3 regions of the Aminobacter sp. UC22_36 genome follow, and region 3 is predicted to be linked to each of the others. Evidence: riboswitches for the same ligand, from Rfam matches in the RefSeq annotation. Region 3 holds a riboswitch; each other region holds the start of a gene.
The links. Region 3 has a riboswitch for cobalamin ahead of ACHMW7_RS14990 (CbtB-domain containing protein). Riboswitches for the same ligand answer to the same signal wherever they lie in the genome.
Positions count from the first base shown of each region.

Region 1 (4,933 bases), 1.0 Mb from region 3:
CGATCTTTTCGGTGAGCGTGCTCTGCCAGTCGCCATGGCCGACCACCACACCCTTGTCGAGCAAAAGCAGGCTGTCGGAAAACCGCGCGGCAAGCGAAAGGTCGTGTATCGCCACCAGCGCCGTCACCCCTCTTTCGCGCGCGATCTCCGCCACGACACGCAAGGTGAAGAGCTGGTTGCCGATGTCGAGCGCGCTCGTCGGCTCGTCGAGCACGAGAATGTCGGTTTGCTGTGCCAGCGCCCGGGCCAGCATCACCCGCTGGCGCTCGCCGCCGCTCAGCTCGGACATCGGACGAAAGGCGAAGCTCTCCAGCCTGAGCCGCCTCAGCAGGTCTTCGACCACCCTCAGGTCGTTCGCACCGGGCCTGGCGCCCATATGCGGCGTCCGGCCGAGCAGGCAGGTCTCGAAGACGGTGGCCGGGAAGCTGAGGGGCGAGGATTGCGGCACATAGGCGATCCGTTGCGCACGCGCCTTCGGCGACATGCCGCGGATGTCCACGCCATCCAGCACGATGCGGCCCGAAGACACAGTGGCGAGGCCAAGGACGGCCCGCGCCAGTGTCGACTTGCCGGCACCGTTGGGCCCGATGAGGCCGAGGATGTCGCCCTTTGCCAGTCCGACCGAGACCTCGCGCAACACCGTCCGGCTGCCATAACCGAAGCTGACCTTGTCGATGGCAAGATAGGCGCTCATGAAAAATACTCCGAGCGTCGCGACAGGATCAAATGAAGGAACAGCGGCACGCCGACAAAGGCGACGACGATGCCCACCGGGATGACCGTCGGGCTGAACGCCATGCGCCCGACAGCGTCGGCCAGAAGCAGCAGCATGGCGCCGCAGATTGCCGAGAAGGGGATGAGGTAGCGATGGTCGCTGCCGATCATCAGGCGGGCGACATGCGGCCCGATCAGCCCGACGAAGCCGATCACCCCGGTGAAGCTGATGACCACCGCCGACACCACCACCGACAGGACGACGGCGAGACCGCGCAGCAAGGCGACGTTGATGCCAAGCGAGCGCGAGACATCGTCGCCGGCGCTGGTCAGCGCGTTGAACTGCCATGCCTTCGACTGGGCGAGCGGCAAGGCGACCAGCAAGGCCAGTCCGGCCACAGCGACAGCATCCCAGCCGATGCCGTTGAGGCTGCCGAAGGTCCAGTGCACGACCCGGGCCAGTTGCTCCTGGGTGGCGACGAACTGCACCGCCGCGGTCATGGCGGAGAACAGATACATCAGCGCGATGCCGGTCAGCACCATGGTCTGGGCGCCCATGCCGCGCAGCCAGGCCATCGAAAACACCAGCACGGCGCAGCCCAGTGCAAACAGGAAGGCCGTCAGCGGCACGAAATAGAGCCCGGCGGCGCTGAAGCCGACACCGAACATGATGGCGATGGAAGCGCCGAAGGCGGCCGCCGAGGACACGCCGATCGTATAGGGGCTGACCAGCGGGTTGCGGGTGATCGCCTGCATCAGCACGCCGGCGAATGCCAGCGAACCGCCGGCCACCATCGCCATGACGACACGCGGCAGGCGAAGATGGACAAGAACCCGCGCCTGCTGCGGGTCGACCTCGGCGACGAAATGGCCGAAGGTGATCTTCTGCAGAACGATCGCAAGCAGGGTCGAAAGCCCGGTTTCGGCGATGCCGACGATGGCGACGGATCCCGCCACCACCAGAAGCGCAAGAAACGAACACAGGATGACCGCCAGCCTGCGGTGGCCAGCCTGCCGGTAGCGACTGGAAATGCCGTGGGAATAGCCGCGATCCAGGCTGGTGGTGGTTGCGATGTCCATGGTCAGTGGGCTCCGGGTTGGGAAGCGCACGCCGCGACCGCTCGGGCGGCGGCGTGCAGGTCGTCAGTTGGACGCGGTGCCCTGGTAGGTCATGCCGCCCTGGAACGGCAGCCCCTGATAGATCTCGATCCATTCCTTCATCGCCGCTTCAGGATCGACGTCGGCGAATTTTTCGGGATAGAGCCATTTGGCGACCTGCAGCGCGCCCGTCACCTTGGACGAGCCGCCGGCCAAATAGTAGTTGATCAGCCGCACATTGCCTGCCTGTCCAGCCGGTGTGCCCGAAATCTCCTCGCGGGCGACGATGGCCTTCCAGCTTTCGACGAACTTCGCTTGCGGGATCGTCTTGTAAGACCCCGGCTGCAGCTTGATCACCAGATCGGGCTTGCGCGCGATGATCTCCTCAGGATCGACGGTGAAGCTGTTTTCGTTGCCGCGCGAGGATGGCTCCTTCTTGACGTCGATGTCGCCGAAGACGTTGATGCCGCCACCGGCCTCGATCATGTCGTGCCAGCCCGAGCCGGGCGTCACCGTCACCAGGTCGCGGACCTCCTCGAGATAGACGCGTCTGCGCTCGACGCCCTTCAGGCGCTCGGCCAGCAGATCCATGTAGCTGGTGTAATAGGCGTTGAGTGCGTCGGCCTTTGCCTTCTGCCCGAACAGCTTGCCGAACAGCGTCACGTTCTCGACATGCTGCAGCGTGTCCCAGGCGGTGACGACCAGCACCGGAATGCCGAACGCCTCGAGCTGTCGCGCCGCTTCCTCGTAGACGCCATTACGCGGAATGATCACCACGTCGGGCTTGAGCGCCACGATCGCCTCGTAATTGGGCTGGGTCTGGCCCTGGCCGACGATGTCGGTTTCCTTGAACTGCGGCCAGTAGGCCGGGTCGCGCATCGTGCTCGCGTCGACGCCGACGACCTTGTCGATGGCGCCGATGGCGCGGGCGAACTCGACCGCGTAGCGGTTGAAGATGACGGCGCGTTTGATCGGCAATTCCAGCTCGACCTTGCGGCCGGCATCGTCGGTGAAGGTTTCCGCGGCAGCCGGCGCCAGGCCGATGGCCGACGCCACGGCGAGGCCGAGCCACAGGGCCCAATGACTGATTTTCATGATCTCTCCTTGCTTGAAATGGGGGCGCAACGTTCGAGAACGTCAGCGCGTCCGTGCCCGGCCAACACCGGGGAGACGAGGCGCAGCATGGCAATGACAGCCGGCGACGTGAGACGCGCCTGCTGAAACTCTCGAATTCCCGGGGAACTTCCCGACATCGCCGCGCCAACCTCTGCCTGCCATGGCGGGGCTGCGGAAATGCGGGCCAAACGAAAGCCGCATGCGGACTTCCGAGCTGGAACCGTCACTCCTGTGGCACACCCCGACCACGGAATCTCACTCTGTCAGGCAGGTCTCCTGGCTCACGGATCGCAGCCTTTGTCGCCCGTCTTCCCGGCAATGACTGCCAGTGACATATGGACGATCGGCTCACCGCTTACAGTTGCGGGTCAGCTCCGGTTTCACACCGGATTCCCTCTTAGCTTCCGCCGAGAAGACGGAAGACCATGACGGCGGCAACCTAGCGGCAGCCAAGGTAAAGTCAAGTTGCCATGCGGGACTATACAGGAGCGGCATTTGCTGCCTTGGCAGCATTTTTTGAAGATCCGATGTTCAAGGCGGAAAGCTGGAGTTCAACTCCGCGCGGAAGCCAGTTGAATTCTTGGACCAGTTGAACTCTTGGGCCAGTTGAACTCTTGGAAATGCGTGGCTGTGGCAACGGACGGCCAGGCCGATCTGTCACAGGTCCATGGTGGCGCCAGTTGTCGTCGACAACCGGCAGGCCTGGAATGCGCCCGGCCCGGAATTCGCCCGGTTTGCCGGGCGCCGCTCGACGGCTCAATTGCCGAGGCCGCGCCGGACAAGGTCGCCGAGCGTCAGCTGATGATCGAACCGCCCAGTGCGCAGGAAGTTGATCGTCTGGGCGATGACCAGCGGATTGTTCATCATGAAGGTGTGCGTCGTCGGCAATACGATGTGGTCGGCCATGCCTGCAAGTTTCGTGCTTTCCACCGAAACCTTGCCGTCATTGGGACCGTTGAACATGGTCGACAGGATCGGGTTGAACGTGCGGTCGCCGGCGATGATGCCGAGTTCGAAGTCGGCTGCGCCCAAGCGGTTCGGAACGCTGTCGGGGCCGGTGCCGAGTTGCATGCCGGCTGGGCCATTGATCATCTCGAACAGCCTGAGATCACCGAGCGTGTCGACGACCTCGGAGCCATGGTTGGGCGGCGCAAGCATGACCACCCGGCCGAGATTTGCCGGCCGGTTGCCGATCAGCCAGGCCCTGAGCAGGATGCCGCCCATCGAATGGGTGACGAAATTGACCCTGGCAGCGCTGCCGCAACCGGCCACCGACGCATCGACATGCGCGATCAGCCTTTCGATCGGCGCATCGACCGAAGGGTAGGTATCATTGACGACGGCGTAGTCGACCCTGCCGAGCGTTTGCTCCATCAGCAGGAAGGATGTGTCGGTGCGCGCGAGCCCGTGCAGCAGCACGACGCAGTCGCGCGCCAGCGCAGCCGACGAGAGCACAGACAGCATCAGGGCCAGCAACAACCGCATGGCGCAAGCTAGTCCACATCGGCGGATGGCCTCAAGCCCACCGCAGCCGCGCACGGCACCTTGTCAGGGAACGTCGTCGCTGGCCGCGGGGCCACCCTCGCCCTCCAGCGTCGACAGCCTCCTGGTCACCGAGCGGCTGAACTTCAGGCGGACACCGGCACCATTGCCACCGTCTTCGGGGATGAAGACGGCACCATAATGTTCCAGTGCCGCTTGCAAGGCGCTGACCGCCGCATCGTTGGGGATGCTGATCTTGCGTTCGAAGGCCTCGATATCAGGCTCTGCGATTTGGGAGGCTGCGGCGAGCCTTTGCCGGCTGATCTCCACCAGGGCGCGTGCCGCCCTGCACATCGATCCCGTCATCATCATCGCCTGAGCCTCCTTGCCGAAAGCTCAGTGATGGCAAATGCCGGATCGTCTGTCACCCCACAGCCGAAGTCAGCCGTTACGACCTTGGTCGTTTCGTCGTCGGATCGTCGTGGGCGAAGGGCGACGCGGGCTGGCAGTGTGACGGTGCCGG
Region 1 is NZ_CP171996.1:1,398,573-1,403,505, reverse strand. It holds gene ACHMW7_RS10070 (ABC transporter ATP-binding protein) at 1-694, opposite strand, end outside; gene ACHMW7_RS10065 (FecCD family ABC transporter permease) at 691-1,794, opposite strand; gene ACHMW7_RS10060 (ABC transporter substrate-binding protein) at 1,858-2,907, opposite strand; cobalamin riboswitch at 3,177-3,371, opposite strand; gene ACHMW7_RS10055 (esterase/lipase family protein) at 3,685-4,413, opposite strand; gene ACHMW7_RS10050 (XRE family transcriptional regulator) at 4,477-4,782, opposite strand.
Region 1: linked by a shared signal. The riboswitch ahead of ACHMW7_RS10060 (ABC transporter substrate-binding protein) and the one ahead of ACHMW7_RS14990 (CbtB-domain containing protein) in region 3 are both predicted to bind cobalamin.

Region 2 (4,933 bases), 2.5 Mb from region 3:
AGATCCTGCAGGTCGCCAGGGACGAAAAGGTCGACATCATCGGCCTTTCCGGCCTGATCACGCCGTCACTCGACGAGATGGCGCATGTCGCTGCTGAAATGGAGCGCGAAGGTTTCGACATTCCGCTTTTGATCGGTGGTGCCACCACCAGCCGCGTCCACACGGCGGTGAAGATCCATCCGCGCTATCACAGCGGCCAGACCGTCTACGTGACCGACGCCAGCCGTGCGGTCGGCGTGGTGTCCAACCTGTTGTCGTCGGAGGCCAAGGCCGGCTATGTCGAGACCATTCAGGCTGAATACCAGAAGGTCGCCGACGCCCATCACCGCTCGGAGGCCGACAAGCAACGGCTGCCGCTGGCCAAGGCGCGTGCCAATGCGCACAAGGTCGACTGGGCGTCCTACACGCCGCCCAAGCCATCCTTCCTCGGTACCAGGGTGTTCGAAGGCTGGGATCTGGCCGAGCTTGCCCGCTACATCGACTGGACGCCGTTCTTCCAGACCTGGGAGCTCAAGGGCCGTTACCCCAAGATCCTCGACGACGAGAAGCAGGGTCCTGCGGCGCGCCAGCTGTTCGAGGACGCGCAGGCAATGCTGAAGAAGATCATCGACGAGAAGTGGTTCGCGCCCAAGGCGGTCATCGGCTTCTGGCCGGCCAATGCCGTCGGCGACGACGTCAGGCTGTTCACCGACGAGGCGCGTAAAAAGGAACTTGGCACCTTCTTCACCCTGCGCCAGCAGCTGACCAAGCGCGACGGCAAGGCCAATGTCGCGCTGGCCGATTTCATCGCGCCTCTGGGGAGCGGCAAGCCGGACTATCTCGGCGGCTTTGTCGTCACATCAGGCATCGAGGAAGTGGCGATCGCCGAGCGTTTCGAACGTGCCAATGACGACTACTCCTCGATCATGGTCAAGGCGCTGGCCGACCGTTTCGCCGAGGCCTTCGCCGAGCGCATGCATGAAAAGGTGCGCAAGGAGTTCTGGGGTTATGCGCCGGATGAAAACCTGGCGCCTGACGATCTGATCGGCGAGCCATATCGCGGTATCCGGCCGGCGCCGGGCTATCCGGCCCAGCCCGACCATACCGAAAAGGTGACGCTGTTCCGCCTGCTCGACGCGGAGAAGAACGCCAGTGTCAGCCTGACCGAGAGCATGGCGATGTGGCCGGGCTCCTCGGTCTCAGGTATCTATCTGGCGCATCCCGAGAGCTACTATTTCGGTGTCGCCAAGGTCGAGCGCGACCAGGTCGAAGACTATGCCCGGCGCAAGGACATGACCATCGCCGAAGTCGAACGCTGGCTCGGGCCGATCCTTAACTACATACCGGCCTCATTCGCCGAGGCGGCCGAATAGCGTTCGCGGGCTCTGTCGCCTTTGCGCTGAGCCCGTGTCGTTTTCGTGCTCGTGTCCGGCCAGCTTTCCGTGGTCTGATCAGAACATGTTCAAGGTGCTGCTTCGCGTGAGACGAAGCGGAGAATTGGGAAGCCGGTGAGATGCCGGCGCTGCCCCCGCAACGGTGGCGGAGTTTGTTGTTTCGACGGGAGACCACTGGGCCTGAAGGCCTGGGAAGGTGTCGAAACAGTCCGAAAGGACAGCTCCGGAGCCCGGAAACCAGCCTTGAACCTGAAACAACTCGACTGATCGCGGTGGGCGGTCAAGAGGCGGATCGTTGCTGCGCGGACCTTGTGTCCGCCAGGCAGTCGTTCTTCCCGACATCACCACCAGTTCAGTCCTTGGCATGAGGACAGGACATGGACACGAAGAACGAAATGCTGAGGCTGCTGCGCGGACGCCGTGACGGGTTCAGCCTCGAGCAGCCCTTCTACACCGATCCGGATTTCTTCCGGGTCGACATGGAGCTGATCTGGTATCGCGACTGGCTGTTTGTCGGCCATGACTGCGAACTGGCCAAACCGGGCAGCTTCTTCACCGTCCAGATCGGCGACTATCCCGTCGTGCTCGTCCGTGACCAGAAGGGCGAGCTTCGTGCCTTCCACAATTCCTGCCGCCACCGCGGCAGCCGTGTCTGCGCGACGGAAAAGGGCACGGCGGCCAAGCTTGTCTGTCCTTACCACCAGTGGACCTATGAGCTCGACGGCCGGCTGCTGTTCGCGCGCCAGATGGCGGAAGGCTTCGACAAGAGCCAGTTCGGCCTGAAGCCGGTCGCCTGCGAATCCGTTGGCGGCTACATCTTCATCTGCCTCGCCGACGAGCCGGCCGACTTCGCGCCGATGCGGGCTTTGGTCGAGCCCTACCTTCTGCCGCACCGGCTGCGCGAGGCGAAGGTTGCCTTTGAAAGCACCATCGTCGAGAAGGGCAACTGGAAGCTGGTCTGGGAAAACAACCGCGAGTGCTATCATTGCGCCGCAAACCATCCCGAGCTGTGCAAGACCTTCCCCGAGGCGCCGACGGTCACCGGCGTCAACGGTGCCGAGAGCGATCCCGAAATGCTGGCGCACTGGGCAAAGTGCGAAGCGGCAGGGCTGCCGAGCAAGTTCCGCATCGATGCCGGCGGCCAGTACCGGGCGACGCGCGCGCCGTTGTTGCGCGATGCGGTGAGCTACACCCTGTCCGGCAAGCGCGCTGTGCAACGAAATCTCTCAGATAGCGTGTCGGCCGACAGGATTGGCACGCTTCTGCTCTATCACTATCCGACGACCTGGAACCATGTGCTCGGCGACCACGCCGTCACCTTCCGCGTGCTGCCGATCAGCGCCACCGAAACGGCAGTCACCACCAAGTGGCTGGTTCACAAGGATGCCGTCGAGGGCGTCGACTACGATCTTGCCGAACTGACCCATGTCTGGACCGAGACCAACGACCAGGACCGCCGCATCGTCGAGGAAAACGCCTTCGGCATCAAATCGCCGGCCTACGAGCCCGGGCCCTATTCGGTCGAGCACGAGGGCGGGGTCATGCAGTTCATCGAATGGTACGCCAATTTCATCGAGCCGCGGCTGGCCGATGACGGCAAGCCGGCATTGCGCAACGTTGCCTGAGCAGGAGGAGGCATGAACGCGATGTCCGATCTCGGCCTTTACCGCAACCTAGACGAGATGGTGCCCTGGAACGACAGGCTTCAGGTTCTGGAGGTCATCGGCGTCACCGACGAGGCGCCCGACGTCAAGACCTTCACCTTCCGCTCCGACAACCAGACCTGGTTCCGCTACAAGCCCGGCCAGTTCGTGACGCTCGAGCTGCCGGTCGACCCGGTGCCTGTCATGCGTACCTACACGCTGTCGTCCAGCCCGTCGCGGCCGTTCTCCATCGCCGTCACCGTCAAGGCGCAGGCGGGCAGTGTCGGCACGCGCTGGATGTTCGACCATTTGAGGCCGGGCGTCCGCATCAAGGCCTATGGCCCTTCGGGCGACTTCTCGCTGCACCAGCATCCGGCCGCCAAATATCTCTTCGTCTCCGCCGGCTCCGGCATCACGCCGATGATGTCGATGCTGCGCTGGCTCAACGACTGCGCGCCGTGGACGGACGTTTCCTTCGTCAATTGTGCAAGGCGGCCGGAAGAGATCATCTTCCGTAAGGAGCTTGAGCTGCTCGGCACCCATATGCCCGGCCTGTCGCTCGGTTTCATGATCGAGGAACGGTCGAGCCGCGAGGGCTGGTTCGGCCATATGGGGCGCATCGATGCGGTGCGGCTCCCGCTGCTGTCGCCCGATTTCCGCGAGCGCGAGGTGTTCTGCTGCGGCCCCGATCCTTTCATGCGCGCCGTGCGCGGCATGCTGGAAGCGTCGGGCTTCGACATGGCCAGCTACCATCAGGAGAGCTTCGCCGCACCAATCATCGAGGAGGTCCCGGCACCTTTCCCGACACCAGGCGAGGGCGGGTTCGAAGCAGAAGAAGTCATCCCGGTCCGCTTCTCACTGTCGGACATCGATGCCGACTGCCTGGCCGGCCAGACCGTGCTGCAGACGGCACGCGCCTCGGGCGTGCGGATCCCGGCGGCGTGCGAGTTCGGCCTGTGTGGCACCTGCAAGGTCAGGAAGCTCTCCGGCGAGGTCGAGATGAGCCACAATGGCGGCATCCTCGATCACGAGATCGAAGACGGCTTCATCCTCGCTTGCTGCTCGAAGCCGCTGTCGGCCATCGAGGTCGAAGCATAATGCGCCGTGCCGTTAGCGGTGGTGCAGCACCAGCGGCGCGCCACCGACGTCGATGACGTTCATGTCGTAGCCGAAAACCTGGGCGAGCACGTCCGGCCGCAACACCTCCGCCGGCGATCCGTCGGCGACGATGCGTCCTGATTTCATCGCCACGATGCGGTCGGCATAGACGGCGGCATGGTTGATGTCGTGCAGCACCACGATCACGGTACGCTTGTCGTCGTCAGCTGCCGCGCGCAGGTCGCGCATCAACTGGCGGGCAAACAGCATGTCGAGATTGTTCAGCGGCTCGTCGAGCAGCATGTAGTCGGTGCCCTGGCAGAAGGCCATGGCGACCATGGCGCGCTGGCGCTGGCCGCCCGAAAGATTATCGAGAAAGCGGTCGGCGAGATCCATCAGGCCGAACTGCTGCAGTGCCGCCTCGATCAGCTTCAGGTCATTTGCGTTGATGCGCCCGCGCTGGTGCGGAAAGCGGCCGAAGCCGACAAGTTCGCGCACCTTGAGCCGGCTTGCCACCGCCGGGTCCTGACGCAGGATGGCGAGCGTCCTGGCCAGCTGCCGGCTCGGCGTCGTGTCGACCGGCAGCCCGTCGACCGAAATGGATCCGCTCTGCAGCGGCTGCAGCCGGGCGATCAGCGACAACAGGCTCGACTTGCCGGCGCCGTTGGGCCCGACGAGCGCCGTCACGCCGCCCTTGGGCATGGTCAGCGACACATTCTCAAGGATCTGCGTGTCGCCGAGGCGAAGCGAAACGTTGTTGATCTCGATCATCGTTTGCTCGTTGTGATCAGCATAACCAGGAACACCAGGCCCCCCACG
Region 2 is NZ_CP171996.1:4,894,164-4,899,096, reverse strand. It holds partial or broken gene metH (methionine synthase) at 1-1,352, shown strand, start outside; cobalamin riboswitch at 1,428-1,634, shown strand; gene ACHMW7_RS27475 (aromatic ring-hydroxylating dioxygenase subunit alpha) at 1,751-2,998, shown strand; gene ACHMW7_RS27470 (2Fe-2S iron-sulfur cluster-binding protein) at 3,020-4,114, shown strand; gene ACHMW7_RS27465 (ABC transporter ATP-binding protein) at 4,127-4,885, opposite strand; gene ACHMW7_RS27460 (iron chelate uptake ABC transporter family permease subunit) at 4,882-4,933, opposite strand, start outside.
Region 2: linked by a shared signal. The riboswitch ahead of ACHMW7_RS27475 (aromatic ring-hydroxylating dioxygenase subunit alpha) and the one ahead of ACHMW7_RS14990 (CbtB-domain containing protein) in region 3 are both predicted to bind cobalamin.

Region 3 (4,933 bases):
CCAGACCAGCGCCGGGTGGTTGAAGGCTTCCGAGCGCAGATAGTTGGGAGCGATGACGACCAAAGCGGCGATGACCAGCGTCAACAGTGGTGGCAGGCGCAGGAAGGCAAGGCCAAGAACGCTCGCCAGGGCGATATGGTGCAGGATGCCGAAGAAAATGAAGGTGTCGGGGGTGGCGAACCATGTTGCGACGGTGATCGCCAGCGCCGCCGCCACCACCATGGCGAGCCGCCTGAAATATCCGGGCCAGCGGATGCCCTTGGCATGTGCCAGCACCAGGCTGACGCCGACGAGGAACAGGAAGCTCGAGGCGATGCAGCGGGCGAACAGCTTCCAGTTGCCATAGGCGGTCATGCCCGGGTCGGCATAACCGAAGAATTCGAGATCCCAGGCGAAGTGGTAGATCGCCATGGCGACAAGGGCCACGCCACGGGCGATGTCGATGACCGACACGCGCCGGAAGGGGGCTTGAACTTGTTCAGGGCTCGGTTGCATCGTCATGGTCATTCGCTTTTGCGTTTTCGGGTGTTGCAGCGCCCATGCAGCACTATCATGGTTGAAGCGGGGCGGAAGAGAGCCGGACGGCCGGTCGTGCACAGGCAATTGAAGGGGCGGGAATGACCGGACGGATGATGTCGCTGACGGAAGAACTGGTGGGCCGTTGCTATCGCGAGGTCGCCGATTCGGGGCCCGACCCCGACGCAGTGCATCTCGACGATGCCGACTATGAAGCGATGATCAACGAAACGCTTGCCGAACATCCGGAGGGCGGGCCGTTGTGGCTGTTCGCTTATGGTTCGCTGATCTGGAAGCCCGAGATCGAGCACACTGAAGAAAAGGTGGCGCTGGCGCGCGGCTGGCACCGCTCGTTTTGCATCAGCATGAACCGCTGGCGCGCCACCAGGGAGCAGCCCGGCCTGATGATGGGCATGGATCGCGGCGGCCAGTGCAAGGGCGTGGCGCTCAGGCTCACGGACGGCGACCGCCGCGAGCAGCTCGACAAGCTGTTCCGCCGCGAAATGACGCTGAAGCCCTCGACCTACAAACCGCGCTGGCTGAATCTCGCCACCGACAATGGCCCCCTGACCGCGCTTGCTTTCGTCGTCAATCGCGGTGGCCGCGCCTATGCCGGCGCGCTTGGCGAGGACGAGGTCGTGGAGCGGCTGGCGACGACCTGCGGTCACTGGGGATCGGCGGCAGACTATCTCTACAATGTGGTCAAGAACCTCGAACAGCGGGCGATCCACGACCGGCATATGTGGCGGCTGCAGCATCTGGTCGCCGAGCGAATCGCGGCGCGTAGCTGATCGCCAAAAGCCGCATTCGCGCCGTCTGGCGTCGGAATTTGGTTTGCCGCCCAAGCCATTTGTTTCTATAGTTGCGGCGTCGTCGGTTCCGTTACGGAATCAAGAGGGAATGCGGTAAGGGCCATTTGAAGGTCCGAAGCCGTGGCTGCCCCCGCAACTGTATGCGGTTAGCTCTCCCCAAATGCCACTGAAGCTTGCTTCGGGAAGGCGGGGAAGGGTGCCGATCCGCAAGCCAGGAGACCTGCCGGCGACAGGCACTTATCTCTGTGCCCTCGGGTGGAGGGCGAAAGGACTTATGATGAACACTGTTTCTGCTCTCGGCACCGACGTCTCTTCGCAGTCGCGTAGCATGCAGCTGGCGCTTGCCGCGCTGCTCGGCCTTTTCGTTGTTGGCTTCCTCGGGTTCTCGCATATGGACGTGGTGCACAACGCTGCCCACGACTATCGCCACTCGATGGCTTTCCCCTGCCACTAACCAAGGCGATCCAACAATGTCCATCTTCAGAAACGTCGTGTTCATCGCGGCGATCAGCGGGCTATTGGCCGGCGTGGTCCTTGCCGCACTCCAGACCTATGCAACCGATCCGCTGATCTTCAAGGCGGAGACCTATGAGAATGCCGGCGGCGGCCATGAGCATGCCGCCGCACCAGTTGCCGGCACTGAGGCGACCGCCCCTGCGGCCGGCGCCGAAACCACTGCGGCACAGGCTGCGGCGCCAGCCGAAGAAGAAGCCGAAGCATGGGCTCCGGCCGATGGCGCTGAGCGTTTTGCCTATTCGGCGCTCGCCAACATCGTCAGCGGCATCGCTTTCGGCCTGATCCTGGTCGCCGTTTCCGAGTTTGCCGGTGGCATCGCCAACTGGCGCCAGGGCGTGTTCTGGGGCTTTGCCGGCTTTGCCGTGTTCACCCTGGCTCCCGGTCTTGGCCTGCCGCCGGAACTGCCGGCGATGCCTGCCGCCGATCTTGTCTCTCGCCAGATCTGGTGGGCGCTGACCGTTGCCGCCACCGCAGCCGGGCTGGCGCTGATCGCCTTCAAGCAGTCGTTGCCGCTGGCGATCCTCGGCGTCGCGCTGATCGTCGTGCCGCACATCGTCGGTGCGCCGCAACCGGAAAGCCACGAGTCGCCGATCCCGGCCGACCTGCACCACAGCTTCGTCGTCGCCGTCACCATCACCAATCTGGTGTTCTGGGTCGTGCTGGGCGCTGTGGCAGGCTATGTGCGTAGCCGCTTCATGAGCGAGCCGGCGCCGTCGCTGAACGGCCGCCTTGCCTGAGAAGCTGACCTTCCTGCTCGGCGGTGCGCGCTCTGGAAAGAGCGCGCATGCCGAGCGGCTCATCACGCAATGTCCTGCGCCGTGGTCGTATGTCGCCACGGCGCAGGCTTATGACGACGAGATGCGCGAGCGCATTTCGATCCATCGCGGCCGCCGCGGCGAGGGCTGGCGGACGCTCGACGCGCCGCTGGATTTGGTGGGCGCGCTTGCCAGCCTGCCTGATGGCGCGCCTGTCTTGGTCGACTGCCTGACGCTCTGGATTACCAATCATATGCTGGCCGATCATGACGTCGAGGCCGAATGTGCGGCGCTCGTCGAGGTGCTGTCGCGTCCGCGCGGGCCGTGGTTCGTGGTCTCCAACGAGGTCGGGCTCGGCATCGTGCCCGACAATGCACTGGCCCGCCGTTTTCGTGACGATGCCGGCAGGCTCAATCAGAAGGTGGCGGCCGTGGCCGAAGAGGTGCTGTTTCTGGTCGCCGGCCTGCCGATGAAGGTGAAATGAGATGAAGACGATCGACGAGCAGGAAGCCGAACGCCACCGCGCCAAGATGGCCAAGCGCAAGGCGGTTCAGGATGCCGAGGTCGCCGGCAAGACCATCGTCGAGAAGGGGCTGCTGATCGTCAACACAGGTCCCGGCAAGGGCAAGTCGACGGCCGCATTCGGTCTGGCGCTGCGCATGCTGGGTTATGGCCAGCGGGTTGGCGTCGTGCAGTTCATCAAGGGCGCCTGGCATTCGGGAGAACAGGATGCCTTCGCCGCCTTCGGCGATCGCGTTGTCTGGCACACGATGGGCGAGGGCTTCACCTGGGAGACACAGGACATCAAGCGCGACATCGCCGCTGCCGAAGCAGCATGGGCCAAGGCGCAGGAGCTTCTGGCCGATCCGAGCATTTCGCTTGTCGTGCTCGACGAGCTCAACATCGCGCTGCGCTACGACTATCTCGACCTTGAAGCCGTGGTTGCTGCGCTCAAGGGCCGGCGCGAGGGGCTGCATGTCGTGGTTACCGGCCGCAACGCCAAGGCAGCATTGGTCGAGGCCGCCGACCTGGTGACCGAGATGGGCGCCACCAAGCATCATTTTGCGTCAGGCGTGAAGGCGCAGAAGGGTATCGAGTTCTGAGCGGCTGGCGGCGTCAGAGCCAGATGGCAAAGCCGACCAGGCCGATGGCGCCGACAAGGATGGCGTCAGCCGTCCAGTAGAGGCGCAGGGCTGCGCGGATGTCGTGGGCATTGGCGTCACGGCGGCCGCCTGATCCCATGAAGGCGTCCTCGACCAAAACGCCGCCATAGGCACGCGGCCCGGCAAGGGCGAGGCCGAGCGCACCGGCCATGGCGGCCTCGGGCCAGCCGGCATTGGGTGAACGGTGTTTTTGGGCGTCGCGCCAGACGGCCTCCCAGGCGGCCTTCGGCTCGGCGCCGGGCACGAGGAAGGCGGCGAGCACGATGGCAAGTGCGGTCAGGCGTGAGGCCGGCAGGTTGATGAGGTCGTCGAAACGGGCGGCGGCCCAGCCGAAGGCTTCGTGGCGGCTGGTGCGGTGGCCGATCATCGAATCGGCGGTGTTGGCCGCCTTGTAGGCAGCACCTCCGGCGAAGCCTGAGATAGCGAGCCAGAAGGCAGGTGCGGTGATGCCGTCGGAGAAGTTTTCGGCCAGGCTCTCAATGGCGGCACGGCTGACGCCTGATACGTCCAGGCGTTCGGGGTCGCGGCCGACGATCTGCGAGACGGCCTTGCGGCCGGCAACTAGGCCGCCGCTGTCGAGCGCGTCGGCCACGGCCTTCACGTGGCTGCCGAGGCTGCGCTGGGCGACGAGGGTGGAAGCGGCGATGGCCGTCAGAAGCATGCCGAAGGGGACAAGACCGAACAGGCGCTCCATGGCGAAGGCGATTGTGGCGGGCACGGTGACGATGACGACGAGGGCGGCCACGCCCCAGATGCGGCGCTGAGCGTCGGTATCGGTGGCTCGGTTGAGGCTGATGTCGAGAAAGGATATCAGCTTGCCGATCCAGATCACCGGATGACCGATCTTGCGCACAAGCCGGTCCGGATAGCCGAGACCGAGTTCAACCAGAAGCGACAGGAAGGCGAGCGGAAAAGACATGACGCTTCTTGCAGGACGTAGGACAGGGACCGTGGACCACGGCGGCAGCCTGGAACGGGCGAGGGCGCTGTTTCCGGGAGCGCCCGAACCATTCGTCGACCTGTCGACCGGGATTAATCCAAACTCCTATCCGCTTTTCGAGCTGCCTGCCACAGCCTTGTCGCGCCTGCCCGAGCCGGGCCGGGCGCGCGACCTCGCAGCAGTTGCCGCCACTGCGTATGGCGCGCCCTCGGCCGCCCATGTGGTGCCGGC
Region 3 is NZ_CP171996.1:2,410,292-2,415,224, forward strand. It holds partial or broken gene ACHMW7_RS14980 (DUF1624 domain-containing protein) at 1-501, opposite strand, end outside; gene ACHMW7_RS14985 (gamma-glutamylcyclotransferase) at 618-1,307, shown strand; cobalamin riboswitch at 1,374-1,571, shown strand; gene ACHMW7_RS14990 (CbtB-domain containing protein) at 1,606-1,782, shown strand; gene ACHMW7_RS14995 (CbtA family protein) at 1,799-2,581, shown strand; gene cobU (bifunctional adenosylcobinamide kinase/adenosylcobinamide-phosphate guanylyltransferase) at 2,574-3,083, shown strand; gene cobO (cob(I)yrinic acid a,c-diamide adenosyltransferase) at 3,085-3,702, shown strand; gene cbiB (adenosylcobinamide-phosphate synthase CbiB) at 3,716-4,681, opposite strand; gene cobD (threonine-phosphate decarboxylase CobD) at 4,680-4,933, shown strand, end outside.